One region of the Mycolicibacterium goodii genome, then DNA from elsewhere that is predicted to be linked to it. Evidence: predicted binding sites of a transcription regulator. Region 1 holds the regulator's gene; each other region holds the start of a gene.

Region 1 (10,439 bases):
CGTCGGCCGCGACATCCCCGACATGCTGCGCATCCTCGCCGACCTGCCGGAACCGACCGCGTCCTCGGCGTTCGCCCGCACCCTGCGGGCGGTGGTCGACTGGCGCGGTCAGGTGGTCACCATGCTGGACCGCTGTTATCTCACCGAATCCGTTCCGGTGCAGCTGATCTGGGGTGAATCCGACTCGGTGATCCCGGTCGGCCACGCCGAGATGGCCCACGCCGCAATGCCCGGTTCCCGGTTGGAGATCTTCGAGGGTTCCGGGCATTTCCCGTTCCACGACGACCCGGACCGGTTCGTCGAGGTCGTCGAACGTTTCATCGATTCCACCGAACCCGCGGTGTACGACCAGGATCTGTTGCGCAGCCTGCTGCGCAACGGCGCCAGCCGATCGGCGATGACCGGTTCCCTCGACACCAAGGTGGCGGTCATGGAGGCCATGGACGTCGACGAGCGCAGCGCAACCTGACTTGCCGGGCGGCACCACCACGTAGCATCGTGTCATGGCCATCGACGTGACCGTATTGCGAGTTTTCACCGACTCCGACGGCAAGTTCGGCAATCCGCTCGGCGTGGTCGACAACAGCACCGTGGATCCCGCGGACCGTCAACGGATCGCCGCGGAATTGGGTTACAGCGAAACGATATTCATCGATCTGCCCGAACCGGACAGCCACACCGCGCACGCCCGCATCTTCACCCCGACCTCCGAGATGCCCTTCGCGGGGCACCCTACCGTCGGAGCCGCGTGGTACCTGCGGGACATAGGCACCCCGATCAAGACGCTGCAGGTTCCGGCAGGCATCGTGCAGGTCTCCTACGACGGGGATCTGGCCGTGGTCAGCGCCCGCTCGGAGTGGGCCCCGGAGTTCGCGATCTACGACCTGTCGTCGGTGGAGGAGTTGATGGCGGCCGATCCGGACGACTATGAAGACGACGTCGAGAACTATCTGTGGACCTGGATCGACAAGAACGAGGGCATCGTGCGCTCCCGTATGTTCGCCGCGGATCTGGGCATCCGCGAGGATGAGGCGACCGGCTCGGCCGCGGTCCGTATGACCGACTATCTGAGCCGGGATCTGGAGATCATCCAGGGCAAGGGATCGGTCATCCGCACCAAGTGGAGTCCGGACGGCTGGGTTCGGGTGGCGGGTCGCGTGGTCGACGACGGTACCCGCCGGCTCTAGGCGCCGCGGTGGGCGCGCAGCGCCTCGATCTCGCGTTCGAAATCCTCGGCGGACGAGAAGGACCGGTACACCGAAGCGAAGCGCAGGTAGGCCACCTCGTCGAGCTCGCGCAACGGGCCCAGGATGGCCAGACCGACCTCATGGCTGGGGATCTCGGGGGTGCCGAGGCCGCGCACGGCATCCTCGACCTTCTGCGCCAGGACATTGAGCGCATCGTCGTCAACGTCACGGCCTTGACATGCGCGCCGGACTCCGCGGATCACCTTCTCGCGGCTGAACGGTTCGGTGACGCCGCTGCGTTTGACCACCGCCAACACCGCGGTCTCGACCGTGGTGAAACGCCTGCCGCACTCGGGGCAGGAACGACGTCGGCGGATGGCCTGACCCTCATCGGTTTCACGGGAGTCGACCACCCTGGAATCAGGGTGACGGCAGAACGGACAATGCATCACCGCTCCTTCGTCACGCCGCCAGACCAACACTTCGAGCGCTCTTGAGCGTACCTGTGTCGGTGCGAGCTGACTCACTGCCGTACGCAGTGGTGCATATCGGCACATTTCGGCGGCGAGCGGTATTGCCGGCCAGGCCGATTCGCCGCCCATGTCGAGCCTCAGCCGACGGGAGCGATGAGGGTCTGTCCGGCGTCGAGCGCCGCGGACTCCAGTTGGTTGAGGTCACGGATCTGCTGGACCACCTGCGCGACCGGGGCATCGGGTGCGACGCGGCGGGCGACCTGCTGCAACGTCTCCCCCGACTGCACCTGCACCACGGCGAGCTCACTGGGCACCGAGACCGGGGCCGACGAGCCGAGCACTCCCCCGAACTGGGCGACGAGACCCAGCCACACGGTGATGCCCGCGGCGACGAGCGCCAGCACCACCGTGGTCACCGGGGTGATCGGGCGACGGCGGTGCGATGCGCGCGACATCAGCACGCCGGTGCCGCGGTGACGCAGTGCCGCGCCGCCGGGGCGGCCGGGTTGCGGCCCGCGGACCGGACGATCTCCGCGTGGCCGCACGCGTTGCGGCGTCGGCACGGTCCGGACGGCACCGCGGGCCGGAGTCCGGACGGGAGTCCGCGTCGCGGTGCAGCCTGCCGTCCTGCCGGTGGCGTACCGCGTGTCCATGGGGATGTCGACGGGGATGTCGACGGGGATGTCGAGGGTGGCCATCTCTTTGCCTTTCGTCCGGCGTATTCGCTCCTGTGTTCGAATATAGTCGCTCACATGTTCGAACGATAGAACGTGTGATCGAACTGTTGCGAAATATAGGACGGGGTACCGACAAGTTCGGTCGACGCCGATGGGCGGCACCCGCCCGCACATCGGGCCGACGGCAACGGCCCACGTCAAGGCGGCAGCAAGGCAATATCGAGGCGACATCACGGCGACGACACGCCTCGAACACATGTTTGATTAATGCCGAAACAGGTATTAGATTCGGCGCCATGAGCGACGACACCGGCGAGTTCACGGACGGCAGCACCGAAACTCCGGCCGAGACGGACGGCGCCGGCCGGCGCCGCGCCGTCGACAGCGGCCTCACAGAACGTCAGCGCACCATCCTCGAGGTCATCCGCGCCTCGGTGACCAGCAGGGGTTATCCACCGAGCATCCGCGAGATCGGCGACGCCGTCGGTCTCACGTCGACGTCGTCGGTGGCCCACCAGCTCCGCACCCTCGAGCGCAAGGGGTATCTGCGCAGGGATCCCAACCGGCCCAGAGCCGTCGACGTGCGCGCGGTCGATGATCCGGCGGCCGCCGCCGTCGTCACGACCGACGTGGCGGGCTCGGACGCACTTCCGGAGCCGACGTTCGTGCCGGTTCTCGGGCGTATCGCCGCGGGTGGCCCGATCCTGGCCGAGGAGGCCGTCGAGGACGTGTTCCCGCTGCCGCGCGAACTGGTCGGCGAGGGCTCACTGTTCCTGCTCAAGGTCGTCGGTGACTCGATGGTCGACGCCGCGATCTGCGACGGCGACTGGGTCGTGGTGCGCCAGCAGAACGTCGCCGACAACGGCGACATCGTCGCCGCGATGATCGACGGCGAGGCCACCGTCAAGACCTTCAAGCGTGCCCGCGGTCAGGTGTGGCTGATGCCGCACAACCCTGCCTACGATCCGATTCCCGGCAACGACGCGGCCGTGCTCGGCAAGGTCGTGACGGTGATCCGCAAGATCTGAGCCGCGGCTCTCAGTTCGCCCGTACGAAGCCGTTCGTGCGGGCGAACTCCTCACTGGCGAACCAGATCTCGGCGACGGCCTCCTCGTAGTCCTCACTGTCGGGTGCCCAATACATGCCGGTCTTCGTGTCGGCCTTGACCGGATAACCCTCCGGGGCCTGCCGCGGATCGTCCAACGGCAGGTGCAGCGCGGTGGCGCTCGGCACCGGTTCATCGAGTTCGATGGCCGCGTGACGCCCGCTCGGCGGATCACTGCGCAGGTCCGCGGGCGTCACCACGCGTGTCGGTGCGGTGTCGACGTCGTCGGGATTTTGCTGCTGTTCGAACGCCGGTCGGTTGAACCCAGCCGTGACCGGCACCGGCCCGGCGAACGCGCCTGCCGCAGCCGCGACCCCGGCGCCCGCGTCACCGGGCGCCGCGTTCTCGCGGGCCGCGTCGAAGTCGTCCTCGAAATCGTCCTCGAAATCGGCGTCGGTGTCGGTGTCGTCGTCGGTGTCCTCGAGATCGTCCTCGTAGTCGTCTTCGAGGTCGTCCGCCAGGTCGGCCTCGACGTCGGCCCGGTCGCCCTCATCGCCTTCGCTGTCGAACTCGTCGTCGTCGTCGAACTCGTCGTCGTCGATCTCATCGCGTTCGTACGCCGCGTCCACGTGGTCCCGGTCCTCGAAGTCGCGGTCGGGCGCGGGAGCCGGTGCTGCCGAGTCCTCGGGCTGATCGTCCTCATCGCCGGCGGGCCGGGCGCCGGGTGCAGCCCAATGGCTGATCGGCATCGAGACGTCGGTCGGGCCGTCGAAAGGCGATGCGACCGACTCGTTCCCGTGATCGGTGCCGGCGAACCGCGACGTCACAGCATCGTCGGCACCGTGCGCATACGGATCGGGCGCACCCGGCGTGACCGTGGGCGCCTCCTGGCGGTAACGCTCGGCGTCGAAGCGGCCTTCGCGGTAATCGTCCTGCGACCCATAATCATCCCGGCGCTCGTCGGGGCCCGCGTAGTCGTCGTAACGATCGTCGGTGTAGTGGTCGTCGCCATGATCGCCATAGTGGTCATCGTCGTAGTGGTCGTCGTAGTGGTCCCCGTCGAACGGCTCGTGGTCGAATCCGTCGCCGCGGTTACGACGCCGGTGCCACAACGCCGCACCGACCACCAGCCCGGCGAGCACGAGCACCGGGATCAGCGCGACCAGCCACCACCAGCTCCAGTGCCACGAGAACGGCTTGGAGTCCTCTTGCGGCTGCTGCGGAGCGGCAGGCGCAGGCGTCTGCGCCAGTCCAGGGATCTCCAGCCCCTCGAGGTCGGATGCGAGGTTCGCCGGCTCGGTGGTGAAGGTGTTGTCCGAGCGGTCCCATGAGATGGCGCCACCGCTGAACTTCTGGGTGATGACGTTGCCGTCCTCGGTCTGGTCGGCCGTCGGCGCGCCGAGCGTTCCAGCCGCCCCGCCCAGCTTCTCCCACGCCGCGTTCATCGCGCCGCGTACGATCACGGCGCCGTAGTCGGGCGTCCAGAAGATCACGGGCTTGTCGGGTGCGGCGAACGTGGCGATGCGACTGTTCGGCCCGAGCCCGCCGTCGGCCTCGCTGCTCGTCGGGAAGCCGAGGTCGCCCTGCGGCCCGCCCACGCTCTCGTACTTCTCCAGGATCTGGCCGCTGACCACGTTGGCCCCGGTCTCGGGGCTGAAGAAAATCTTGCCGCCCTCGAAGTTCTGGCCGAGGCCGCCCGCATCGCCGATCTTGTACACATCGCCGTCCTTGGCGCCCAACGGTCCCATCGGGCCGCCGGCCGCACGGCGCGCAGCGGCGATCGCCGAGACCGGATCGTCCGGGATCTGCAAACCGGTCAGCTGGTCGGCGAGTTCGGGCGGAACAGTGGTGAAGGCCTTGGTCTTCCGGTTCCACGACAGCTCGCCGCCGGTGAACTTCTGGCGCACCACGTCGCCGTCGTAGCTCTCGTCGTCTGACGGCACACCCAGCACACCTGCCGAACCGCCGAGCTTGTCCCATGCGGCGTTGATGGCGCCACGCACCACGCGGGCCCCGGTGGCGGGCGTCCAGAAGATCACCGGGTTGTCGGGGGCGCTGAACGTCGAGTTCCGGCTGTCCGGGGCGCGGCCGGCACCTTCGTCGATGGTGGGGAATCCGAGGTCGCTGTCGGCGGGGCCGCCCAGCGCCTCGTACTTCTCCAGGATCGCGCCCTGGACGTAGTGCGCACCGGTGTCGGGCGTGAAGAACATCTTGCCGCCGGTGAAGTTCTGGCCGAATCCCGAGCCGATCGGGTAGACACCGCCCTGGCGCGGGCCCAGTGCGCCACCGTCGCCGCCGCTGACCTCCCACGCGGAGTTGATCGCGGCGTCTGCGTCGGATTCCGGCGTCGCGGACGCGACCGCCGGTACCAACAGCCCCGCGAGGGCCACTGCAAGCAGGCCGATCGTCAGCCGCCGAACAGCGGTGTTCAGCTTCGCTCCCGGCCTCGTCATGCACCCTCCCGCTAGCTCGGCAAAGCTGCCCCGAATCTATCTCGCCGACAACTCTGCGTCAGCAGGCTCCGATTACCAAGGACCATCGCCGATCTTGACCAAAAAACTCGGACAAACTCGGTGTAATACTTCCGAAAATCCGCTGCAGAGGGAAATCCGCGCAGACAGCAGTCCAGTTTCGGCGTTGCGCCGCGCTTCGTCCGCAGCACACCCGGGCACGCTGCGCGGCGTCCGAACGCGCACGTCACGGCGGGCGCGCGAGGGTCGAGGGCCGACCGTAAACTCTCGGGTATGCCGCACTCCCCCACCAGCCTCACGCATTGGGGGGTTTTCTCCGCTGAGATCGTCGACGGCGACATCGCGGCCGTGAACCCACCCCCCGACGACGCGGATCCCTCACCGCTTCTGGGCAACATGCCCGGTTCGATCCGGCACCGCTCGCGTATCACGGGTCCGGCGGTGCGACGCGGCTGGCTGCGGGACGGGCCGGGGCCGAGCACCGAGCGCGGCGCCGACGAGTTCGTCGCGGTGTCCTCAGACGAGCTGGTCGAACTGCTCGCCACCGAACTGCGCCGTGTGGTCGACACGTACGGCAACGAGGCGATCTACGGCGGTTCCTACGGGTGGTCCAGCGCCGGTCGGTTCCACCACGCCCAGAGCCAGGTGCACCGCTTCCTGAAGATGCTTGGCGGCTACACGTTTTCGCGGCACTCCTACAGTCTGGGCGCCACCGGGGCGATAATGCCGCGGGTGGTCGGGACGCACGACGACCTGTTCAAGCGCTCGACCCAGTGGGATGTCATCGTCGAACACACCGATCTGATGGTGTGTTTCGGCGGGATGCCATTGAAGAACACCGGCATCAACGACGGCGGCACCACCGCGCATCCGATGCGCAACGCGCTACAGCGTTTTCGAAGCCGCGGTGGGCGGATCGCGTCCTTCAGCCCGCTGCGCGACGACATCGACGGCGACTGCGATTGGTTGCCGTTGCGTCCCGGCACCGATGTCGCGGTGATGCTCGGCCTGGCGTACGTGCTCGCCACCGACGGTCTGGCCGACCGGGACTTCCTCGACACCTACTGCACGGGCTACGAACGTTTCGAGCGCTATCTGCTCGGCCACGACGACGGTGTCCCGAAGTCGCCCGAATGGGCGGCACACATCAGCGGTTTGAGCGCCGACACCCTTATCGCGCTGGCGCACCGCATGGCCGCCAAGCGCACCATCGTCACGGTGAGCTGGTCGCTTCAGCGCACTCGCCACGGTGAGCAGGCACCGTGGATGGGTGTCACGCTGGCCGCGATGCTCGGCCAGATCGGGCTGCCCGGAGGGGGTTTCGGTCACGGCTACGGCTCGATGAACGAACCCGGGCTCGCACCGCTGCGCTGCCGCCTGCCGTCGCTGCCGCAGGGCCCCAACCCGGTGCGGACGTTCATCCCGGTGGCCGCCGTCACCGATATGCTGCTGCATCCCGGTGAGCCGTTCGACTACAACGGTTTACGGCTCACCTACCCCGACATCAAATGCGTGTACTGGGCGGGCGGCAACCCGTTCCACCACCACCAGAACATCCCGCGGCTGCGCCGCGCGCTGGCCCGCGTGGACACCATCGTGGTGCACGACCCGTACTGGACGGCGATGGCCAAGCACGCCGACATCGTCGTCCCCTCGACGACATCGTTCGAACGCAACGACTTCTCGGGCTCCAAGAACGATCCGCTGCTGGTGGCCATGCCGAAGCTGGCCGAACCGTACGCCGACTCCCGCGACGACTACACGACATTTTCGGCGCTCGCCGAGCGGCTGGGCTTCGGCGAGCAGTTCACCGAGGGCCGCTCGGCCTGGGAATGGCTTGTGCACCTGTACGAGAAATGGGCAGCGGGCCTGGATTTCGATGTCCCGACGTTCGACGAGTTCTGGGCGAGGGGACATGTGGGTTTGCCCACCGACACCGGTCTGACACTGTTCGAGGACTTCCGCGCGGACCCGGATGCGCATCCGCTCGGCACCCCGAGCGGGCGCATCGAGATCTTTTCGCAGGACATCGCCGGCTTCGGCTACGACGACTGTGCGGGCCACCCCCGCTGGTACGAGCCGGCCGAATGGCTCGGCGGTGAGCGGGCCAGGCGGTATCCGTTGCACCTGTTGGCCAATCAGCCCGCGAGCCGGCTGCACAGCCAGCTCGACGGCGGGGCGACCAGTCAGGCAACGAAAGTCCAAGGGCGCGAGCCGGTCCGCATGCACCCGGCGGACGCCGAGGCCCGCGGCCTGGCCGACGGCGACGTGGTGCGGGTGTTCAACGACCGCGGCGCATGCCTGGCCGGAGTGGTGCTCGACGACGGCATGCTGCCCCGCGTGGTGCAGCTCTCGACCGGTGCGTGGTACGACCCGGCCGATCCCGCCGACCCGGATTCTTTGTGTTTGCACGGAAATCCGAACGTGCTGACCGACGACGTCGGCACGTCATCTCTGGCCAGGGGCTGCACCGGCGCGCACGTACTCGTCGAGATCGAGAAGTTCGTCGGACCCGTCCCGCCGGTCCGGGCACACGAGCCGCCGGTGATCCGCACGTTGCGCTGACGGCGATTTTCCGCATTTTCACGTGACCATCGCCCGCCGGTGCGAAGATTCCTTTTGCTGACTCGGCAGAAGGAGATACGGGCCGATGGGTATCAACACGCGTTCCATTCCTCGGACCATCCTGGTCACTGTGGTGGTGCTGATCGGCACCGTCGCCCTCGCGTTCGCCTCGACGATCTCGTCGGCCGTGCGCCTGGTGGTGACGTATGCGTTGGTCGTCCCCGGCACCGGCACCCCCAATCCGGCTGTGGTGCAGAACTACATGGAAAACGCGGTCAACCACTACCTCGTGCCCGGCGGGGACTGCGTCGACGGATGCGAACCTCCCATCGCGGTTCCCTACATCGCGCAGTTCTGGCCGATACCGCTGCCCGGGTGGGGCGGACTCGAGGGCGCCAAGTGGAACGTGTCGGTGGCCAGCGGGGTCACCAGCCTGACCACCACGTACAACAACCTGTTGGTGGACCCGGATTTCACCGACGACGACCACATCGCGATCTTCGGCTACTCGCAGGGTGCGACCGTGTCGAGCATCGTCAAGGGCAACCTCGACAACCCGGCCAACGCCGACAACCTCAACTTCTTCTTCATCGGCAACCCGCAGCGCCCCAATGGCGGCTTCTTCGAACGACTCGCGTTCCTCGGCACGGTGCCGATCCTCGACGCGACATTCGGCAACCCGACGCCCACCGACACGTGCGAGCATTCCGACGGCAGCCACTGCGCCACCGACTTCGCGCTGATGTACGACGGGGTCGTCGACTTCCCGGCTTATCCGCTGAACCTGTTGGCGACCGCGAACGCGCTGGCCGGGTTCTGGTACGTGCACGGCACCTACCTGGCACCCGACGACGACGAACCCCCGACCGCCACGCCGTACGGCTACACCCCGACGGAGATCCAGGATGCGATCGCCGCGGCGAATGCGCCAAACGGGTGCACCGCGGCCAATCACTGCCAGCGCCACGGCGACACGATCTACGTGACCCTGCCGGCCAGGACACTGCCCATCATGCAGCCGCTGCTCGATTTCGCCGCGGCGACGGGTACCTCGGCGCTGATCGTCCCGCTCGTCGACCTGATCTCCCCGCTCACCCAAACCCTGATCGAAACCGGTTACGACCGGACCGATTACGGCAGGCCGACACCCGCGGGGCTGATCCCCCGCATCGACCCGGTGAAGCTGATCCGCGATCTGATCAACGACATCCCGGAGGGCATCAACGCCGCGCTGACCCCGGGCCTGACACCGCTACCCGGGTCGACCACCGTCACGGTCCAGGCTCCTGCCACACAGCAGCGCAGTGACACCGAGAACCGGATCCAAGCCGGCGACGCCGACCAGAACGACGTGCTCGCCACCGGCGTCACCGACACCGACGTCGTCGACAACGGAGTGATCGACGACGTCGTGACCGACAACGGCATGACCGACGAGGGCACCGTGGAAACCGTCACCGACGAGACCGGGGCGACACCTGAAGCGACGACCGAGGAGACCGCCGGCGTCGTCGCAGCCGAGGCGACACCGGGCGACACCGAACCGGTAATCGAGAACCCGAAGGCGGACCCCAAGCCGCTCATCCGCATCAGCCCGGTCGCCAAGCCGGGCGAGGAACTGACGACCGAGAACACCACGCCCAAAGCGGACCGGCCGTCGCTGCGCAAAGCCCTTGGCATCAAGGGCAATCCGGTCCGCGATTTCGTGAAGTCGGTGAGCAAGGCGCTCGGCATCAAGAGCCCGGCCAAAGCCGGCGCCACCCCGAAGACCACCGACGCCAAGGACGCCGGGGACAGCAAGGCGGCGTCGGATACCAAGGACGCCGCCTGAGCGCCTGGCGGATCAGAAGGTGGCGTATTCGCGCAGCGCCGCGGCCAGCGGTGCGGGCACCCGCGCCTTGATGCGGGTGCCCGCGTCGGTGTGCTCGGTCGCGTCGACGCGGCCGTCGGCGTGCAGCCGGGCGACGAGATCACCGCGCTCGTAGGGAATGGTGACGTCGACGGTGGCGTCGGTGGATTCG
Region 2 (10,439 bases), 880 kb from region 1:
ACCTCGGCGCCGATCCACCAGATGCCGAACAGCACCGCCGCGGTCTGCCAGTGCGCGGGCAGCAGCACCGCGACGCGGGTCCCCGGACCGGCCCCGAGTTCGTCGCGTAACAGGTTGGCGGTCTTGGCAGCCCAGTTCGCCAGGGTCACGGCGGACAGTTCGATCCGTTCGCCGGTGGCGTCGTCGTAATAGGTGATCCGCGGTCCGGCCGGATCCGCCCCCAACAGCGGGTCCAGCACGGCAGCGCTGACTGTGCTCATAGCTCGCTGCTCATTGTTCGCTCATTCCTGACGCGTCAGTTCACGCACTGCGGGTCGTTGGAACCCGCGGTGAGGATCGGCGACGGCGGCGGTGGTGTCTCGGAGCCGTCACCGGAGTCGCCGAGATCGCTCGCCGACGCGGCGGGATCCGCCGAGTCCAGCGTCGTGCCGCTGCCGTCCAGGCCGGAGCCGGGCCCGGTGTAGTCGTCACCGAGCACCACGCGCACCGATCCGGCCGGGACCGACGAATCCTCGTGCACCGGCAGCCCGCCGAGATCCTTCGCGACCTCCTGGGCGCCGAGATCGTCGGACTTGGCCGCGAGCACCTGGCTGCCGGCCACCGGCCCGCCCTCGTGGTTGCCGGTGTCGCCCGGGGTGAACCCCTTCTGGGTGAGCACCTGCGACACCGAGGCGGCCAGGCCGTTGATGTCGGTGCCGTTGAGCACCTCGACGGTGGTCTTGGCCGGCGAGTAGGCGAGCTCCTCGGTCTTACCCTCGTCCTGGTCCTGCAGCAGGCTCGTCACCCAGTCGCGGACCTGCTGCGGGTCGACCCGCACGACGCTCTGCATGCCGTCGTCGCTCCAACCGTCCTCACGCAGGATCGGGATGGTCGCGAACGCGACGTTGCCACCGGCGAGGTTCTGCAGCTGGCTGACGAAGTCCATGATGTCCCAACCATCGGAGATCACCACCGAACGCTGCACGGCGTCCTGGATCCGCCCCAGCGTCGCGGGACTCGACAGCGTCTTGCTCGAGATGGCCTCGTGGGCAAGGGAAGCCATGAATGCCTGCTGGCGGGTGACGCGGTCCAGGTCGCCGCGGGGCAGGCCGTGGCGCTGGCGCACGAAGCTCAACGCCTGTGGGCCGTTGAGCTTCTGCCAGCCGGCCTGGAAGTCGGCACCCGAAAGGGGTTCGTACACGGGCTGGTTCAGGCACACGTTGACGCCGCCGAGCGCGTCGGTGATGAGGGCGAAGCCCAGCAGGCCGATCTCGGCGTAGTGGTCGACGGTGACGCCGGTGAGGTTGGCGACGGTCTGGATGAGCATCTCGCGGCCGGCCTCGGTGGCCTCGGGCTCGGCGACCGCCGGGTCCTCGCCCTCGACCTCGACGAGTTGCTTCATGCGGTCGAGCTTGACGTCGCCGAAGACGCCGTTGATCTTCATCTTCCCCCACCCCGGGGCCTCGACATAGGAGTCGCGGGGGATGGAGATCGCGGTCGCCGACGTCCCGTTGTTGGGGATGCGGACCAGGATGATGGTGTCGGTGTTGGTCGACACGTCGTCGCCGGCCCGCAGCGTCGCGAGTTCCTCCGGGGACAGCGGGTTGCCGTGAGCGTCGGTGCGGCTGTCGATGCCGACCAGCAGGATGTCGATCGCGCCGTCCTCGCCGCCCTCGCCGAGCGCGGACGAGCTGATGTGGTTGATACCGGATTCGAACGACCGGACCTGGGTCCAGGCCACCCCTGTTCCGAGCACCACGGCCGACGCTGCGGCCACAGCAATGGTCCTGATCAACGGGATGGGCACGAGCCCAGGCTACTGGCGGACCGGACGTGAGCCGGGTAACGATCACCGGCGTGCCAGACTCGACACCATGGTGCAACGGATCGTCATCACCGGGGCCGGAGGCATGGTTGGGCGCGTTTTGGCTGCTCAGGCCGCCGCGAAGGGGCACAATGTGCTCGCCCTGACGTCGTCGCAGTGTGATATCACCGACGAGGACGCGGTGCGGCGATTCGTCGCGAACGGCGACGTGGTGGTCAACTGCGCGGCATATACGCAGGTCGACAAGGCCGAGGGCGAGCCGGAACGCGCCCACGCGGTCAACGCGGTGGGTCCGGGCAACCTCGCCGGGGCGTGCGCGGCGGTCGGCGCCGGCCTCATCCACATCTCCACCGACTATGTATTCGGTGGCGGTGACCGCAACGCGCCGTACGAGGTCGACGACGAGACCGGGCCCATCAACGTCTACGGGCGCACCAAGCTGGACGGTGAGCGGGCCGTGCTGGCGGCCAAGCCTGACGCGTACGTCGTGCGCACCGCCTGGGTGTACCGCGGCGGCGACGGGTCGGACTTCGTCGCGACCATGCGCAGGCTGGCCGCCGGTGACGGCCAGGTGGACGTCGTGGCCGATCAGGTCGGTTCACCGACCTATACCGGTGACCTGGTGGCTGCGCTGCTGGAGATCGTCGACGGGGGACGTCGAGCCCGGCATCCTGCATGCCGCCAACGCGGGGTCATGCAGCCGGTTCGAGCAGGCGCGGGCGACGTTCGAGGCGGTCGGCGCCGATCCGGAGCGGGTGCGACCCGTCGGCAGCGACCGGCATCCGCGTCCGGCACCGCGCCCCAACTACACGGTTCTGTCGTCGGAGCGGTCGGCACAGGCCGGTCTGACCCCGTTGCGGGATTGGCGGGAGGCCCTGCACGCCGCGGTGGCTGCGGAGGTGGGGGCCACCGCCGACGGCCCGCTACCCTCTACGCCGTGACGAAGGACGATGCCCGCCCCCTGGTGGTCGTGACGGTGACATATTCGCCGGGCCCCCACTTGGACCGGTTCCTGTCGTCTCTGTCGCTGGCGACCGATCGCCCGGTGACGGTGATCATGGCGGACAACGGTTCCACCGACGGCGCGCCGGAGGAGGCCGAGCAGCGGTACCCGAACGTGCGCCTGCTGCGCACCGGCGCCAATCTGGGCTACGGAAGCGCGGTCAACCGGGCCGTGTCGCAGCTGTCCGGATGCGAGGGCACGGACTTCCTCGTGGTGGCCAACCCAGATGTGCAGTGGGGCCCGAACTCGATCGACCTTCTGCTGGAGGCGTCCGACCGCTGGCCGCACGCCGGTGCGTTCGGGCCGCTGATCCGTGACCCCGACGGTGCGGTCTACCCGTCGGCGCGGCACCAGCCGAGCCTGGTCCGCGGCGGCCTGCACGCCGTGATCGGCCCGTTCTGGAAGAACAATCCGTGGACGGCGGCCTACCGGCAGGACCGCGAGGAGCCGACCGAGCGGCCCGTCGGATGGCTGTCCGGGTCGTGTTTGTTGTTGCGCCGCAATGCATTTGATGAAATCGGCGGCTTCGACGAGCGGTACTTCATGTACATGGAGGACGTCGACCTCGGCGACCGGCTGGACCGCGCGGGGTGGGCCAACATCTACGTGCCATCGGCGGAAGTGCTGCACCACAAGGGCCATTCGACCGGGCGGGACCCGGCCCGCAATTTGGCCGCACATCATCGCAGTACCTACACTTTTCTGGCTGATCGCTACCCCGCGACCTGGCAGGCCCCGTTACGGTGGGCTATCCGGGGTGCGTTGGCGGTACGGGCCGGGTTGGTGGTCGGAAACTCCCGGCGCAAGCGAGCGGACAAGGGGGCGTAGCGATGACCGAACCTGCACAGGTGGACGCCGTCATTCTCGTCGGCGGGCAGGGCACACGGCTTCGCCCTCTGACCCTTTCGGCACCCAAGCCGATGCTGCCCACCGCGGGGCTGCCGTTCCTGACCCACCTGCTGTCGCGCATCGCCGCGGCCGGGATCAGGCACGTCGTGATGGGCACGTCGTACAAGGCCGAGGTGTTCGAGGCCGAGTTCGGTGACGGCTCCAAGCTGGGTCTGGAGATCGACTACGTCACGGAGGCCGAGGCTTTGGGCACCGGCGGTGCAATCGCCAACGTCGCCGACAGACTGCGCAACGACACCGTGATGGTGTTCAACGGCGACGTGCTCTCGTGCGCAGATCTGGGCGCGATCCTGGCGACGCACGACGCCAACGACGCCGACGTGACCCTGCACCTGGTGCGCGTCGGTGATCCCCGCGCATTCGGGTGTGTGCCGACCGACGCCGACGGCCGGGTCACCGCGTTCCTGGAGAAGACCCAGGATCCGCCGACCGACCAGATCAACGCGGGCTGCTACGTGTTCAAGCGGGAGGTCATCGCCCGCCTGCCGAAAGGCCGCGCGCTGTCGGTGGAGCGCGAGGTGTTCCCGGGCCTGCTGGCCGACGGTCTGCGCCTCTACGGCCACGTCGACACCTCCTACTGGCGGGACATGGGCACCCCGGAGGACTTCGTCCGCGGTTCGGCCGACCTGGTGCGCGGTATCGCCGGCTCGCCGGCGCTCAACGGCCACCGCGGTGAGTCGCTGGTGCACGACGGCGCGGGTGTCGCCCCGGGTGCCCTGCTGATCGGCGGCACCGTGGTGGGCCGCGGCGCCGAGATCGGCGCGGGCGCGCGTCTCGACGGTGCGGTGATCTTCGACGGTGTCCGGGTGGGGGCGGGCGCGGTGATCGAACGCTCGATCATCGGCTTCGGCGCCCGCATCGGGCCCCGCGCGCTCATCCGCGACGGCGTGATCGGCGACGGCGCCGACATCGGCGCGCGCTGCGAACTGCTGCGTGGCGCCCGGGTGTGGCCCGGTGTGACGATTCCCGACGGCGGTATCCGCTACTCGACCGACGTCTGAGGCTTAACGAGTCGCGGCCTGTGCCGCCCGGGCGAGTTGGTCGAGGCCGAAGTCGGTGCCCTCGGGCAGTGCGTCGAGGGGCCACCACCGCAGGTCCAACGATTCGTCGCTGCAGGCGATTTCGGCGCCCTCGGGGGCGTGCACCAAAAATTGCATGTCGAGGTGGCGGGTCGGCACCCCGAGCGAGCAGGTGACCGGGTGCACGTGCAGCGCGGCCAGATTCTTCTCGATCGCCAGCCCCGCGATACCGGATTCCTCGGTGGCCTCGCGCAGTGCGGCGGCGTGGACGTCGGGATCGGTGTCTTCACAGTGCCCGCCGAGTTGCAGCCAGCGCCCGAAGCGCGGGTGCAGAGTCAGCAGCGTATGTGTTCCGGTGTGGTCCAGAACCAGTGCCGACGCGGTGATGTGGCCGGGCACGCAGGTGCGCAGGCACGCGTCGGACCGGGCCGCCAGAAACGACAGCACCGCATGGCGCAACGAGTCCTGCGCGGGATCCGGTGGCTGCCAGTCGGTCAGCAGTCGCGTGGCCGAATCGTGCAGGCTCACTTGCGCACCAGCAGTTCGTCGGTGGCCACCGGATCGCGTGGCCGCAGTGGGTGTGGTGCCTCTTCGGGATAGCCGATCGCAATGGCGCCCAAGGGTTCCCAGTCATCAGGCAGCTCGAGTTCGGCGCGGACCAGATCCGCGGCGAAGATCGTCGAGCCGATCCAGCAGCTGCCGATGTCGCGCACCGCGAGGGCAACCAGCAGGCCTTGTACGGCCGCGCCGACCGCCACGGTGAACATGGTGTGCTCGGCCTCGGTGCGGGCCGTGTCGGGATAGCTGTGCGCGCCGTCGGGAACCGAAAACGGGATCACCACTTCCGGCGCGTCGTAGAGGATCTGCCCGCGCGCCACCCGGCGCTCGACGGCGTCGGCGGCGAGGCCGTCGGCGGTGAGGTCGGCCCGCCACTGTTCCCTCATGCGGTCCAGCAGACGCGTGCGGGTCTCGGGGCTCTGCACCCACACGAAGCGCACGGGTCGGGTGTGGTGCGGCGCGGGCGCGGTGAGCGCCTCGGAGACGGCGGCTTCGATGGCGTCGTGCGGGACCGGCTCGGCGCTGAACCGGCGCACCGAGCGGCGCAGCAGCTGGGCCTGCCTGCGGCCCAGTTCGATGGCCTCGGCGGTGCCGAGCCAGAACAGGTCGTCCTCGCCGGAGCGCAGCAGCCGGTGGGCGTTGGACCCGTCGTCGGGCAGTCGCAGCCCGCGGACGACCGCGGCCGGTATCGCGGTGAGCTTGCCCTTGACCAGATCGGCGGCCGCGGCGATCTCGTCGGCGACGGCGACCTCGGTGACCACCAGCTCGTTGCCGTGGCGGTCGCGGGAACCGGCGTACCCGTGCAGCACGGTCAGACCCGCTGCGCCGATGGCGAAGTCGGTCTGCCCGGTGCGCCACGCCCGGCCCATGGTGTCGGTGATGACGACGCCGACGCTGACGCCGAGCCGCTCACGCAACCCCTCGCGCAGCGCGGCCGCGCTGCCGTCCGGGTCGACCGGCAGCAGCGCCAGTTCGGTGGAGCCGACATTGGAACCGTCGACCCCGGCGGCGGCCTGGATGAGGCCGATCGCGTTCTCGGTGATCAGGGTGCGGCCCTTGCGGGCCAGGACGCGCACGGCCTCGTCGTCGATGAGTTTGCGTCGCAGGGCGTCCCGTTCCTCGGGATCGGACGGCGCGGCCACGATGCGGCCCTCACATTTCGAGACCACCTTGCTGGTGACCACGAGCACGTCGCCGTCCCGCAGCCACGGCGCCGCAGCGGCGAGCGCACCGACGAGGTCGTCGCCGGGCCGGAACTCCGGCAGGCCGGGAACCGGCAGGATCTCGACCCGGTCGGCCGAACCGTGCTCGGCGTTCACAGGGACACCTCGGCGAGGTCGAGACCGGCGCGCACCATCGCCGCGGTGGCCTCGGGATCGGTCATCAGCAGTGGGACCGCTTTCACCTTCACTGCCTCGATCTCGGCGTGGTCACCCTCGTGCACGAGCCACCCGTCGAGCAGCCCGGTGCCCGAACGCGCACCGAAGTATTCTCCGACGGCCTGTGACGTCGCTTCCACGCCGATCACCTTGAGACATTCATCGGCCATGCCGCGCAACGGTTTTCCGGCGATGATGGGGGAGTAACCGATCACCGGGGCCGCGGTGGAGCGCAGCGCGCCGCGGATGCCGGGTATCTGCAGGATGGGGCCGATGCTGACGACGGGGTTCGACGGCGCCAGCAACACGATGTCGGCCTGGCCGATGGCTTCCAGAACGCCCGGTCCGGCTGTTGCCTGTTCTGCACCGACGTACGCAAAACTGTGCGTGGGGATCTTTGCCCGATAACGCACCCACCACTCCTGGAAGTGGATCGCACGCCGCTCGCCGTCGGTGGGATCGGTGACCACGACATGGGTCTCGCTGCGCTCGTCGCTCGCGGGCAGCAACCGCGCGCCCGGCTGCCAGCGTTTGCAGAGCGCCTCGGTCACCTGGGAAAGGGGGTAGCCGGCGCGCAGCATCTGGCTACGTACCAGGTGGGTTGCCAGGTCGCGGTCGCCCAGGCCGAACCAGTCGGGCTGCACGCCGTAGGCCGTGAGTTCCTCCTTGGCGTTCCAGGTTTCGTTGCGGTGGCCCCAGCCGCGCTCGGGGTCGATTCCGCCGCCGAGGGTGTACATGCAGGTGTCGAGGTCTGGACAGATGCGAACGCCGTGCATCCATGCGTCGTCTCCGATGTTGACGACAGCCGTGAGTTCATGCTTGCTGGGGCCGTCGGCGAAGGAGCCGAGACCCAGCAGGTTCTGCACGCCCAGCAAAAACCGTGCGCCGCCGACTCCGCCGACCAGAACGGTGATCTTCACAACGTCCGACCCTAGGCCTTCGGACGGTCCGGACGGAAACGACGTCGTCACGAGCAGGACACGCCGATGTCGCGACGCGCCGGATTGAGATCACGAGATGGTATGAATTCGTGCCCTGGAGCTTGACCCCGACAGCTAACACGTGTGTAATCACAGCAGTGTCATTTTTCGGTTGGTGACCGATTCCGGTGTCGCGGACCGAGATTCGATCAACTGTTCGAATGATGGCCGCATATCACAATAGTGGGGCTCCACTGAGGATCTACGAGACCGAGTGAGGAGGCGGGGGATATGTCTTATGAGAGCGGCGATTTCGATCGTGTAGTCCGGTTCGACGGCCGACTGTTCGGCTCGGTAGACCATGCACCGCACATCGACACCGGATCGACACCGACGGGGGCATCTGGACGTCCTCAACTGAGTCTGGTGCCAGATTCGTTTGATGTTGCTCCGGAACCCGAAGACGACCAATGGCAGGAGCGTGCCCTGTGCGCGCAAACCGACCCTGAGGCGTTCTTCCCGGAGAAGGGTGGGTCTACCCGAGAGGCCAAGCGCATCTGCCAGGGGTGCGAAGTTCGGGACGCGTGCCTGGAATACGCGCTCGCACACGATGAGCGCTTCGGCATCTGGGGCGGTCTGTCCGAGCGCGAGCGCAGACGCCTCAAGCGCGGCATCATCTAGACGCGCGGCGCGGCCGCACCGCTCGCGACGTGCCGCCCGCGCTACTCGTCGTCGATCGTCGGGTCGATGACCGACGGTTCGACGCCCAGATAGGTGGCCACCTGCGCCACCAGGATTTCATGCAGTAGATCAGCCAGCTCATCGGATCCTTTGACCCGGCGCTCGATGGGCTTGCGGAACAACACGATTCGCGCCCGGGTCGAATTCCCCCTGACGTCCACCCCCGCCGGTATCAACCGCGCCAGTGCGATCGGACCGTCCGCCACCACCTCCGGTGGCCACTGCACACTGTCCGGATCCTTGGGGGTCATCCGCGGAATCTCGTCGACAGCCACATCGAGTGCGCTGATCCTCGACGACCATCGACGCTCGATCGGCTCGTAGGCCTCGAGTACCGCCATGTCGAAGCGCTCGGCGCGGCTGCGCCACCCCGGAACCGATCGCGGAAGCAGCGGTCCGCGGATTTCGCGCCCGCGACGCGAACGCCGATGGTTCAGCCGAGCCACGGTCATGATCGTAACGGTTCGGGATCGGCGATCCGCGGCTGCGCGTGTCCGGCGGCGCCCGGCGATCGGCCAAGATAATCTCTGGTGCGTGAATGTTCCCCGTCGCTGCTGCCGGCCCGGGTGCCCGCACTATGCCGTGGCGACGCTGACCTTCGTCTACTCAGACTCCACGGCCGTCGTCGGGCCGTTGGCCACGGTTTCCGAACCTCACTCCTGGGATCTGTGCGTGGGCCACGCCAGCCGGATCACCGCCCCCAAGGGGTGGGAGCTGGTCCGCCACGCCGGACCGCTGCCGACGCACCCCGATGAGGACGATCTCGTCGCCCTGGCCGACGCGGTACGCGAAGGACGCACGGGAGCCGGTCCGGTCAACGGCGTCGTGGCCGGATTCTCCGATCCGGCGACCGGCACCGGCGGTGGCGCGGTGATCGCGCCGCCGTTGCGGCAGCCCGAGTCCAACGGTCGGCGACGCGGCCACTTGCGGGTGTTGCCCGACCCCACCGACTGATCAGCGACGTGCCCGGTTCGGCGTACTGAGAGCTCGTGGGATCCGACGGCGCACGACGCCGGAGTAGTGAACCCGGAGATGTCGCCAGGCGGTTAGGCTGGCGCCAACGATCCCGTTTCACAAGGAGTTCTATGTCTCGGCCAGCAGCGGCTGTTCACGGTGTCATCAAGGCCTATGACGTCCGCGGCCTGGTCGGCTCCGAGCTGGACGAGCCCTTCGTCGCCGATGTCGGCGGTGCGTTTGCCCGGTTGGTCCGCGGCGAAGGCGCCGGCCGGGTGGCGATCGGCCACGACATGCGATCGAGCTCGCCCGCGCTGGCGTCGGCTTTCGCCGACGGGGTGATTGCGCAGGGCCTCGACGTGGTCCGGATCGGTCTGTCCTCGACCGATCAGCTCTACTTCGCGTCAGGGTTGTTGGACTGCCCCGGTGCGATGTTCACCGCGAGCCACAACCCCGCGACCTACAACGGCATCAAGCTGTGCCGCGCCGGCGCTAAGCCGGTCGGCAAGGACACCGGGCTCGCCGTGATCGCCGAAGAGGTCATCGGCGGCGTGCCGGCCCACGACGGTCCTCGTGGCAGCGTCGCCGACCGCGACGTACTCGCCGACTACGGCGAATTCCTGCGCTCCCTGGTGGATCTCGGCGGGTCCCGCCCGCTGCGCATCGCCGTCGACGCGGGCAACGGCATGGCCGGGCACACCACGCCCGCCGTGCTGGGGCCCATCCCAGGGGCGACCGTCCTGCCGCTGTACTTCGAACTCGACGGCACCTTCCCCAACCACGAGGCCAACCCGCTGGACCCGGCCAACCTGGTCGACCTGCAGCGCTTCGTCGTCGAGTCGGGCGCCGACATCGGGCTCGCGTTCGACGGCGACGCCGACCGCTGCTTCGTCGTCGACGAACTCGGCCGCCCGGTCTCACCGTCGGCGGTGACGGCTCTGGTCGCGGGACGCGAACTCACCCGCGAGATCGGCGCGACGATCATCCACAACCTCATCACCTCGCGCGCGGTGCCCGAACTCGTCACCGAACGCGGCGGTACCCCGGTGCGCGCCCGGGTGGGGCACTCCTACATCAAGACGTTGATGGCCGAGACCAGCGCGATATTCGGCGGCGAGCACTCTGCCCACTACTACTTCCGCGACTTCTGGG
Region 3 (10,439 bases), 2.7 Mb from region 1:
GCAACATCGAGTCGGTCCAGCCGGTTCGGTGTCCCGGCGGTCGCAGAACACCGGCTCGACCGGCATTTTCACACGTAGATCGTTTGGAGATACGTCGACCGTCGCGCCAGAGAACCGCGCTCCCACATCCCATCGCACGACGGCCAGCAACGGCGGCATCGCGGCGGCGGGTCGCGGTGAGTTCAGGGCGAGTCGCGGGTGAGTTCAGCCCTGCGGCAGTGCCCCTGGCGCGCGCACCACCATGGGCACGGCCGGGAAGTACGAGGCCATCTCGGAGCGGGACTTGCGCAGGGCCGCGGTGCCGTAGCCGCGCTTGCGGAAGTCCGGATGGATCCAGATGCGAACGTTCACCTCGCCGCCGACGAGTTCACCGAACACCATTCCGACCTTCTGCCCGCCTTCGACCGCGACGAACCAGGCCGCTTCTTCGGCGTCGACGCGGCTCAGCGCGGCGCGGATCTCCTCATCGAGATCGGCCGCGGGCGCACCGGAACCGTCACCCGACGCACCGACGTCGGCCGTGCGGGCCGCGAAGATGTCGCGGTCCTCGGTCTCGGAGAACGGGCGCAGCTCCAGGGTGTCCCCCGCGCTGGCGGGCCGTTCCTGCAGCGTGAAGCTCAGCCGGCTGTTGAGGTCGTCGAGTTCGGCGGCGATCTGCCGACGCGACTCCTTGGTGATCTGCGCGAAGGACAACCCGATCACGGCCTCGGCCGCGGTGCAGGGCGTCGGTGATGTCGCGGCGCGCGGCGGCCTTGTCCGGGTCGGTCATATCGCCGAGCGTAGCGGTCACGCTCAGAGCCGGGACATCTCCCGCGACATCAGCGCCGATTCGAAGTAGGTCCACCTCGTCGGGTAGTCGTGATGGCGCCCGTGGTCATGGCCGTCCACCGAGTGCTTCTGCAGCCAGCGCTCGATCGCGGTCGGCTTGGGCGCAGTGATCACCAACATCGCACGCCTCCCTTCGCCGGGCGAGGGTCACCAGCAAAGTGCCTTCTCAGGCGCTTTTTCTTACATCTGACAGAACCATCGCAAGGCGCCGGGATCATCCTCAGAACGGATGACTTCGACTAATATTTACTGTGACGTCAGACACACTGGAGTACTCGGCAATCACATGGCGACACCAACGAGCCACCCAGGAGCCGTGACATGTTCACGGTCGAGGACTTCTCGCGCCTGATCGCCGGCATCTACGCCGCCGCAGTGACTCCCCACCACTGGGAGTCCGCCCTCCGCGACATCCACCGCACCCTCGGCGGCCAGGGCGCAGCGTTGCTGACCGCGCACGATTCGATCTGGACCATCCAGAACGCGATCCTGCCGCCCGGCGCGGCCGCGAGCTACACCGAGTACTACTGCCGCCTCGATCGGCCACTGGCCGAGGTCGCTGCGGGTCCGCGTGAGGTGGTCAGGACCGGAGCCGAACTCATTGTCCCGTACCGTAACTCGGAGTTCTACGTCGACTGGCTGCACCCGCACGGGCTGGAGGACGGCTTGTTCGTGCGACTCACCGACGGCTCCCGCCCGGCCTGCGTCATCGTGCACACGCCGGTGACGTCAGAACCGTTCGCGACCCCGGAACGGGTCAAGGCGATGAGCGCGCTGGTTCCGCACCTGCAGCAGGCGCTGTGCACCCGACGCGCGCTGCGCCATGCCGCGCACGGCGGGTCCGACCTGGCGGCCGCCCTCGACACCGTCGAGCACGGCATCGCCGTGCTCGATTCCGGCGGTCGGGTCCGCGACCTCAACACGGCGGGCGAGCGCATCCTGCGCGGCGACGACGGACTGCGCATCACGGCCGGTCGCATCACGCCGTCGGCGTCGGGTGCCGGGGCCGCCCTCAACCGCGCGCTGCACAGGGCGCTCGAAGGCGAGGTCACCGTGGGGGATTCGTTCGCCGTCGAACGGCCCTCGGGCGCAACACCGTTCATCGTGCATGTGGTTCCGCTGCGCGGTCACGACGTGCACCGACGTGCCCTCGTGGTGCTCGTCGACCCGGCCCACGAATCCGAACCCAGCGCGGCGCTGCTGCAGCGCCTGTACCACCTGACGCGTACCGAGGCCGAGGTCGCGTTGCGTGTCGCACGGGGCGTCGAACCCAGGCACATCGCCGATGACCTGTCGGTGTCGATCACCACCGTGCGCACGCATCTGCACCGCGTCTTCCACAAGACCGGCACCCACCGGCAGGTGGAACTGCTGCGGCTGCTGCTCAGCCTCCGAGCAATTCCTGACCCAGATGATCCTCCGGTGACCGCACCCCCGGCAGGATGACGAACACCGCGGAACCGATCGCCGTCGTCCACTGGTTGAGCGCATCGAAGTCCGCGAGCCGCCGCTGCACCGGCAGGAACTGCGTGTCGATGTCGCGCTGGTAGGTCGCGAAGATCAACCCGGTGTTCGATGTCCGCCCCGGCTCGGGCGGGTCGTCGTAGTTGTAGGGCCGGCGCAGGAACCGTTCGCCGTCGTGCCGGTGCCGGGCCAGCGCGATGTGCGAATTCTCCGGTATCGTCGGAATCCCGTTGTGCGACAAGGTGAAATCCGGATCGTCGGTTTCCCGCTGCCCGGTCAGCGGCGCACCGTTGCCCAACCGTCGCCCCACCGTGAGTTCCTTGCTCTCCCGGTCGAGCTCATCCCAGGTGTCGAGGTGCATCTCGATGCGCCGCAACACCATCAGGGTGCCGCCGGCCAGCGCCGCGGGCACGTCGTCGCCCAGCCACACCAACCCGTCGAAATCCTCCGGTGCGAGGTTGACGGTTCCGTCCACCTGCCCCATCAGGTTGCGCATCGACGTGCCGGCGCGGTCGGCGCCCCGCGCGCTGCGGAACCCGGTCTGGCGCCACCTCTGCGCGGTCATCGACCGGACGTTCTTGGTGAGCACCCGCGTCGCGTGCGCGATCGCCACCGGGTCGTCCCCGCATATCTGCAACAGCAGATCGCCACCCGACCACTTCGGCTCGATGCGATCCGGGCCGAACTCCGGCAGTTCCCGTGCCGATTCCGGGGCCGCCACGCCGAGCCGTCTGATCAGGTGCGGTCCGATCCCGACGGTGACCGTGAGCCGGGCCGGGCGGGTCGCCAGTTCCGGCTCGGTGTCCGCGACCGCGGGCAGGCCCGCGGTCAACCGGGCGGCGTCGACGGTCCACAGGCGCAGGATCGCGGTGACGGTGTCGCGTTCGCTGCGGGTGCCCGCGGGTTTCACGTCGAAGGCCAGGAATACACCGTATGCCTGTGGGGCGGTGGCGATTCCGGCCTGGTGTGGGCCGTAGAACGGTTCGATGTCGGTACCGAATCCATGGTCGACGACGGCGGAGTTGGCCACACCGGATGCCGTCACCGCCGCACCCGCGGCCAACGCGGCGGCACCCCCGGTGAGGAGGCGCCGCCGGTTGACCCTCAATGAGGATCCGTCAGCCATGATCTTGCGGTTCTGCCGGCTGATAGTTCTCCTTGCCGCCCGGGAAGTCGCGCACCTGGGCCCGGACCGGCAGCGACGAGCCGTCCTCGAACGTCACCGTCACCGCGACGTCGGCACCTGGTTGCAGCGGCGCAGTGAGATCCATCAACATGATGTGGTCACCGCCGGGGACCAGTTCATGTCCACCGCCGGCAGGTATGGTGAACCCACCGTCCTTGGGCCGCATGATCTTTGCCCCGGATGCGTCGGCCGTAACCTCGTGGAGTTCGACCATCGTGGCCGCTGGCGAGGTTGCCGAGACCACATGTGCGTCGTGATGCCCCGAGTTGTGCAGCGTTCCGAACACGGCCGTCATACCGGAGTCGGCCGCACTGGCCCACGGGTCGGCGAACGTCACCGTTTCCGCCATGGCCTGGTCCCGGTGTTCCTGCGTGCAGCCCGCGAGGATCAGGGCAGTTGCACCGAAAATGACTGCTGTTCTATGCATTCCGCTTCTGCTTTCTGCTGGCGATGACGGCGTCGACCACGAGGAACGCCGCGAGGCTCACCCCGAACAACGGCAGGCACCAGCCGATCACCACGGCCGTCACGGCCACCGCGGTGATGCCCCACCACGGGAGGCCGCGGATCGCACCACGCAAGGGTGGACGCCCCACGGCCCATTTCGATCCGCGCGTCGGGCGGCGCTGCCACCACATGCGGTAGCCCTGCACGATCAGAGCGATGAACCCGATCATGCTGAGCGCCAGCACAATCTGGTTCACCACACCGAACAGCAGCCCCATGTGGGCGTCGATCGTCCACCGGGTCAGCTTGGCCAGCAGGGGCCAGTCCGCGAAGTCCACCCGGTCGGTGACGGCCCCGGTGTGCGGGTCCACCGCGATCGAGTCGTTTCGCGTCGGCCAGTCACGCTTTCGTTCCGAAACCGTCCACGCCGCACCGGGTTCGGCCGGCGGGTACAGCCACATCGGGCCGGTGAGTCCCGCCTGTTCGGCGGTCTTCAGCACGGTGTCGGCGCCGTCGAGTGTCGTCGTGCGTGCGCCGTGACCGTGGTGTACCGGCGCGGTGGTGTCGACGCTGGGCGCCGTGGAGTTCAGCTCGGCCTGCAGGGCGCTGACGGTTTCCCCGCCGTAGCGCGACCACGTGATGCCGGTGACCGACAACCCCAGCAGCACCGCGAGGACCCAGACACCGATCACGGCATGCCAGGACATGGCCTTGCGGCGGCCGCCGGCCGCCCGGTCCGGAACCACGAGCCGGGACAGCCTGTCGCGACGTTGCAAGAACCACAGCGCAAGGCCGGCCAACGCGATGATCCACAGCCAGCTCGCGGCGAGTTCGCTGTAGTGCCGGCCGAACGCGCCGAGATGCAGGTTGCGGTGCAGTTCGTCGAACCACGCCCGGATCGGCATCCATTGGCCGTATGTGGTCAGTGCGCCGCGCACCTCGGCGGTGTAGGGGTCGACGAACACGGTTCGCGCGTAGTCCGGCGGTACGTCGTCGACACCCAACTGGATCTGCGTCGTCTCGTCCGGGGTCGCAGGCGGCCGGATGCTCTGCACCGTGCCCTCGGGATGGGCCGCGCGGGCCGCCGCGAGCTGCTCGGCCAGCGGTAGGCGCTGTTGGCCGACATGGTCAACGGTCAGCTCATGGCGGTAGACCATGGCGTCGATCTGCGGGATCGATGCGTACAGCAGGCCGGTGACGGCCGCGATCAAGATGAACGGGCCCACCAACACGCCCGCGTAGAAGTGCAGCCGCATCAGCAGTTGGCGGATCGCCGCGCGAGTGGTGGATGGGGTCGGAGGTGATTCAGTGCGTGGTTGATCGTCAGAGGTTGTGGTCATGGAAATGCTTTCGCTCAAGGGGTTTCGCGCATGTGTGTGCGCAACGGAAACGGCCCGCCGATGCCGACGGGCTCACATGAAGCGATGTGCGGGCGTCAGACGCCTGCCGCGAGCGCCCGAGGCGGCGCTCGCATTCCCAGACCGGCACGCAGCAGAACCGGGCGTGCCACAACGATGTCGGAAGGCCACCAGGCCACGTCGCCCGCCGGTTTGACCCGGCCGACGGCGAACAGGCGCAACCAGCTCAGGACGGTTGCGCAGACGATGTACAGGTATTCGACCGCGCCGATCAGCAGGCCGAGCCCGACCGCCGCACCGGCGTGCAGCGCGAGCATCGGTGCGCTCACCAAGGCGTCGCCATGGTGATGCCCGCCGGTCATGGCGAGAGTGAGGTGGCCGAGGGCCTGCCCGGACCCCAGCCCCAGGATCAAAAGGGCTGTCGCAGTCGAGCGGGTCTGCGGCGTGAAACCACCCACCGCGGCGCCGAGCGTCGCGCACGCGATCAGCAGCACCACCAGCGGGCTACCCGAGGGCGGTACCCCGCCGGCCGCGGTGTGCGCCACCGCCGCGGTCAGCGCCGAACACACGCCCACCAGACCGCCGCGCAGATGCGCAGCATGGTCGGTGAGGGTGCTCACCAGCGGAACTCTACCCGGCGCACTCGAGGCGTTCGTTGCTGGTCATGCTCGGTGTCTGGTTCGCCGCGAGGCTCCCACCTACCGTGGTGTCCGTGTACGACCAGTACGACGTCATCGCCACCGAGTACGCCCGGGCTTTCCCCGACGACTTCGCATCCAGGCCCTTCGAGCGCGCCGTGATTCGGGCGTTCGCGGATCTGGTCCAGCAGTCCGGCGGAGACCACGTGCTCGACGTCGGCTGCGGACCCGGTCAGGCGACCGCTCAACTCGGCGCCGCGGGGCATCGAGTGGATGCCGTCGACGGTTCGCCGGCCATGGTGTCGCTCGCGCGGCAGCGCCATCCCGATGCCGGGTATCGAGTGGCGGACATGTTCTCGCTTCCCTACCCGGATGGCACGTTCGCCGGGGTCTGTTCGTGGTACTCGATCATCCACACGCCTGCCGATCGGCTGGCCGTATTGTTCGCCGAGTTCGGCCGGGTGCTCACCGAACCGGGCTGGCTGCTTCTCGGATTTCAGACGGAGGCTCCTCCGCTGGTCTTCGACGAGGCGTTCGGCCACAAGGTCGACATGACATTCCTGCGCCACGACATCGGCGCCGTGCACGAGGCGCTGCTGGCGACCGGCTTCACCGTGCACGTGACGTCCAAACGCGAACGCCTGCACCACCTGAACGAAACCGCCGCCCAGGCGTTCATCATCGCGCACCGAGGCCCGATCCGCTGACGGCGCTATCCGGGTCCGTCATCGTCCCCGGCCGCGTCCGCGTTCTTACGGCTGTCACCGTTCCGGTTCTCGCCGCCGGCCCTGTCTCCGGTCCTGTTGTCTCCTTTTCTGCCAGTGGGGTTCCCGCTCTTGGTGTCCCGGAACAGGGTTTCGGGGTGGTGGTAGGTGTTGGTGCGTCGTTGGCCGCGGTCGAGGAGCTCCGGTGGGATCCACTCGCATTCGCCGTGGTCGTTGATGCGGGTTGTCCATTTGTTGGGTTCGTCGCCGACGAGGCGGTTGTCGCATCCGCAGGCCAGCGCGAGGGCGTCGGCGTCGGTCAGGCCACCCTTGGCGTAGTCGGTGTTGGCGTGGTGGGCTTGGCAGCGGTAGCCGTTGGCAGTGCACCCGGGGCGGGTGCAGCCGCGGTCACGGGCCCAGATCGCCAGCCGTTGCCCGGCGCTGGCGGTGCGGCGGGCCCGCCCGAGATACAGCGGGATGCCGGTGTGCTCGTCGTAGACAGCGAGGTAGTGATACGCCTGGGCGGCCATGCGGATCAGATCGGCGATGGGCAGTTTGGTGCCGCCGGCGGTGATCGCCACTCCGGCGCCGGATTCCAGCTCGCGCAGGGTGGTGGTGATGAGGATGGTGGCGGGCAACCCGTTGATCTGGCCCAGGTCTTTGTTGCCGACGATGTGACGTAAGGCGGTGAGCATCGCATCGTGGCGGCGTCGGGGTGCGGTGCGGTCATCGGTGTCGATCTGGTGTTGGCTCGGCGTGCCGGAGACACACGGGGTGTCATCGGCCGGGTTGCACATTCCGGGGGCACCCCACTTCTCGTCGACCGGCTGCCAGGTCGCCATGAACTCGGCGCTGACCCTGCCGCGCAGTTCGTAGGACCCGTCGGGTTGTTGTGGGCCGAAGGTGATGCCGAGAGGTTTCTTGCGTACGTCCTCAGACGGGGCCGGCCCGTCCTGATCCAACAGGAACAGGGCGTGGTTGACGGCTTGACGCACGGTCTCAGGATCTGCCCCCACGGCCCCGGCGACGAGTGTTTCTTCCAGCCGGCACTGCTCGGCGTAGCCGACCCAGTCGGGGCACTTGTCGAAGAACTTGAACAGTTCGGTGATGTGGTCGGGAGTGAGGGCCCCGTCGGCTTGCGCGGCGGCGATGTGTTCTCGTTTGGGGGCGAGGGCTTCGCCGGTCAGCGAGACCCGCGGGCCGAGTTCGGCGGCGTCGGTGCAGCGGCGGCGGGCTTCCTCGGCGGAGATGCCCAGCCGGGTCTGGATCACCGCCGGCCAGGACTTCGCCCCGATCGCGGCGGGGGTGGTCTGTTCACCCAACGCGGCGATGGCGCGGTGCTCGACGGCAGGGATCCGGTTGCGGGCATCCTGCAAGCCCGCGCAGATGTCCAACAGATCGGCTTCGGTGAGCGCACCCTGAGGTAGCGCGAGCAGGGCGTCGAGCGCCGTGCCCAGGGCTGCGACCGCCGCCTCCACCTCTGCCGTCATTCTTCGAACACTAGTTCGATACACCGACAAAATCAGCCGGTTTGTGACAGCTGTTGTGAATGAGTTCGGATTGGTGAAAGTGATTGTGGTACACGAGAACCCGGGTTCAACACCGCGCGCACACTCGTCGCCGGCGAGCGTGCGCCGACTGCTGATAAAACCCGGCGTGTCGACCAACAAACACGCCCGCTCGCGGTGCAAGGTGTGGTGCGGGGCACGGTGCCAGGCGCGGTGCGGGGTGTGACGCCCGACCCGTACCCTGGCCTCTGTGGTCGAGCTTCACCCGAACGTTCATCCGAACCTCCATCCGAACCTGGCCGCACTGGCTCCGCTACTGGGCAGGTGGGCCGGGCCCGGTGCGGGTGAGTATCCGACGATCGAATCGTTCGAGTATCTCGAAGAGATCAGCTTCGGCCACGTCGGCAAGCCGTTTCTGACCTACCATCAGCGCACCAGGGCCCGCGATGACGGGCGCCCGCTGCACGCCGAAGTCGGCTACATCCGGGTCCCGGCGCCGGAACGGGTCGAGTGGGTGCTCGCGCACCCGACCGGCATCACCGAGATCCAGGAGGGCACGCTGACCGTCGACGGCGACCGCATCGCGATGGACCTGAAAGCCACCACCATCGGGCTGACCGCATCGGCGAAACACGTGAGCGCGCTTGCCCGTTCGATCCGCGTGGACGGCGACGAGCTGACGTACACCCTGCAGATGGGCGCCGTCGGGCAGCCCCTGCAACACCACTTGGCGGCGACACTGCGCAGGAATCCCGCATGACCGGCAAGATCTGCGTGCCCGCCGATCTGGACGCGGTGACGACGATCGGCGAAGAGGACCACTCCGCCATCGACCCGCGGGCGATCGAGCGGATCTGGCAGTCGGTGCGGCACTGGTATCGGTCGGGCCTGCACCCCGCGATCCAGGTGTGCCTGCGGCACAAAGGAAACGTCGTACTGAACAGGGCGATCGGCCACGGCTGGGGCAACGGCCCCGACGACTCACCGGACGCCGAGAAGATTCTCGCCACACCCGAGACCCCGTTCTGTGTGTACTCGGCCGCCAAGGCGATCAGCTCGACCGTGGTGCACATGCTCGTCGAGCGCGGCCACTTCTCGCTCGACGATCGCGTGTGCGACTACCTGCCGGAGTACACCAGCCACGGCAAGGACCGCACCACGATCCGCCACGTCATGACCCACAGCGCGGGCGTGCCGATCCACACCGGCCCGCGCCCGGATGTCACGAAGGTCAACGACAGTGAGTACACGCGCCAACAGCTGGCCGCGCTCAAACCCGTCTACCGGCCCGGACTGATCCACATCTATCACGGCCTCACGTGGGGTCCGCTGATCCGCGAGATCGTCTCGGCGGCAACGGGTCGCAACATCCGCGACATCCTGGCCGAGGAGATCCTCGAGCCGCTGAAGTTCCGGTGGACGAATTACGGTGTGCTGCCGCACGAGGTCGACCTGGTCGCACCGAGTCACGTCACGGGCAAGCCGTTGCCCGCGCCGATCGCCGCGGCGTTCCGCGCCGCGGTGGGTGGTACGCCGGACCGGATCATCCCGCTGAGCAACACGCCGCTGTTCCTCACCAGCATCGTGCCGTCGTCGAGCACGGTGTCCAATGCCGACGAGCTGTCACGTTTTGCCGAGATCCTCAGGCGCGGTGGCGAATTGGACAGCGTGCGGATCCTGAGCCCGGAAACGCTGCGCGCGGCGACGGCACCGTGCCGACGGATGCGTCCCGACGTGGCGACCGGCCTCAAACCGATGCGCTGGGGCACCGGGTACATGCTCGGCGGAAAACGCTTCGGGCCGTTCGGCCGCGACACCGAGTCTGCGTTCGGCCACACCGGACTGGTCGACATCGCGGTGTGGGCCGACCCGGCGCGCAGCCTGTCCGCGGCCGTCGTCAGCAGCGGCAAGCCCGGCGCCCATTTCGAGACCAATCGCTATCCGGCGGTGCTCAACCGGATCGCGGCCGAAATCCCCCGGAGCTGAGCCCCGACCGGATCAGCGCAACCGCTCGCCGTACACCCGCTGGACCGACAGCGCCAACAGCACCCGGCGATCGGACACCATCACCGACCGGTACTCGTCCCAGTCGGGGTGCTCGCCCGCGGCGCTGCGGTAGTAGTCGACGAGGGCTTCGACCTCGGGTCCGTGTGGATCGGTTCCCGGGCCGGTGAGCGTCACCGAACCTTCGGCGGTGGCCCAGGCCCAACCGTCCGCGCGGGTCACCTCAAGTGCCGCGCGGGGGTCGCGGCGCAGGTTCGCGGTCTTGGCGCGCCCTTCGGTGATGGACACGTAGATGACGTCGG

What was found. The regulator LexA, encoded in region 1, represses DNA repair genes until DNA is damaged. The targets are predictions, from matches to a motif close to CGAACANNTGTTCG.
Region 2: a site for LexA is predicted at 7,799-7,812, ahead of cofD (2-phospho-L-lactate transferase). Genes of this name have one in related genera too.
Region 3: a site for LexA is predicted at 8,120-8,133, ahead of AFA91_RS05100 (HNH endonuclease signature motif containing protein). Genes of this name have one in related genera too.

The regions. Positions count from the first base shown of each region.
Region 1 covers NZ_CP012150.1:5,494,820-5,505,258, forward strand. Annotated here, with positions in the region: gene AFA91_RS25750 (alpha/beta fold hydrolase) at 1-469, shown strand, start outside; gene AFA91_RS25755 (PhzF family protein) at 504-1,187, shown strand; gene nrdR (transcriptional regulator NrdR) at 1,184-1,636, opposite strand; gene AFA91_RS25765 (LysM peptidoglycan-binding domain-containing protein) at 1,798-2,358, opposite strand; gene lexA (transcriptional repressor LexA) at 2,634-3,365, shown strand; gene AFA91_RS25775 (LGFP repeat-containing protein) at 3,376-5,835, opposite strand; gene AFA91_RS25780 (molybdopterin guanine dinucleotide-containing S/N-oxide reductase) at 6,127-8,418, shown strand; gene AFA91_RS25785 (PE-PPE domain-containing protein) at 8,504-10,249, shown strand; gene hflX (GTPase HflX) at 10,262-10,439, opposite strand, start outside.
Region 2 covers NZ_CP012150.1:6,371,205-6,381,643, reverse strand. Annotated here, with positions in the region: gene AFA91_RS29765 (TIGR03089 family protein) at 1-260, opposite strand, end outside; gene AFA91_RS29760 (LCP family protein) at 296-1,786, opposite strand; partial or broken gene rfbD (dTDP-4-dehydrorhamnose reductase) at 1,854-2,745, shown strand; gene AFA91_RS29755 (glycosyltransferase family 2 protein) at 2,742-3,635, shown strand; gene manB (mannose-1-phosphate guanylyltransferase ManB) at 3,638-4,717, shown strand; gene AFA91_RS29745 (NUDIX hydrolase) at 4,721-5,263, opposite strand; gene AFA91_RS29740 (coenzyme F420-0:L-glutamate ligase) at 5,260-6,612, opposite strand; gene cofD (2-phospho-L-lactate transferase) at 6,609-7,592, opposite strand; gene AFA91_RS29730 (WhiB family transcriptional regulator) at 8,019-8,273, shown strand; gene AFA91_RS29725 (metallopeptidase family protein) at 8,315-8,737, opposite strand; gene AFA91_RS29720 (DUF3499 domain-containing protein) at 8,868-9,287, shown strand; gene AFA91_RS29715 (phosphomannomutase/phosphoglucomutase) at 9,419-10,439, shown strand, end outside.
Region 3 covers NZ_CP012150.1:1,045,820-1,056,258, forward strand. Annotated here, with positions in the region: partial or broken gene AFA91_RS05065 (GNAT family N-acetyltransferase) at 205-769, opposite strand; gene AFA91_RS35415 (hypothetical protein) at 793-948, opposite strand; gene AFA91_RS05070 (helix-turn-helix transcriptional regulator) at 1,150-2,274, shown strand; gene AFA91_RS05075 (Dyp-type peroxidase) at 2,213-3,418, opposite strand; gene AFA91_RS05080 (copper chaperone PCu(A)C) at 3,411-3,905, opposite strand; gene AFA91_RS05085 (PepSY-associated TM helix domain-containing protein) at 3,898-5,265, opposite strand; gene AFA91_RS05090 (hypothetical protein) at 5,361-5,903, opposite strand; gene AFA91_RS05095 (class I SAM-dependent methyltransferase) at 5,996-6,628, shown strand; gene AFA91_RS05100 (HNH endonuclease signature motif containing protein) at 6,634-8,115, opposite strand; gene AFA91_RS05105 (peroxynitrite isomerase) at 8,384-8,893, shown strand; gene lipE (lipase LipE) at 8,890-10,119, shown strand; gene AFA91_RS05115 (PPOX class F420-dependent oxidoreductase) at 10,132-10,439, opposite strand, start outside.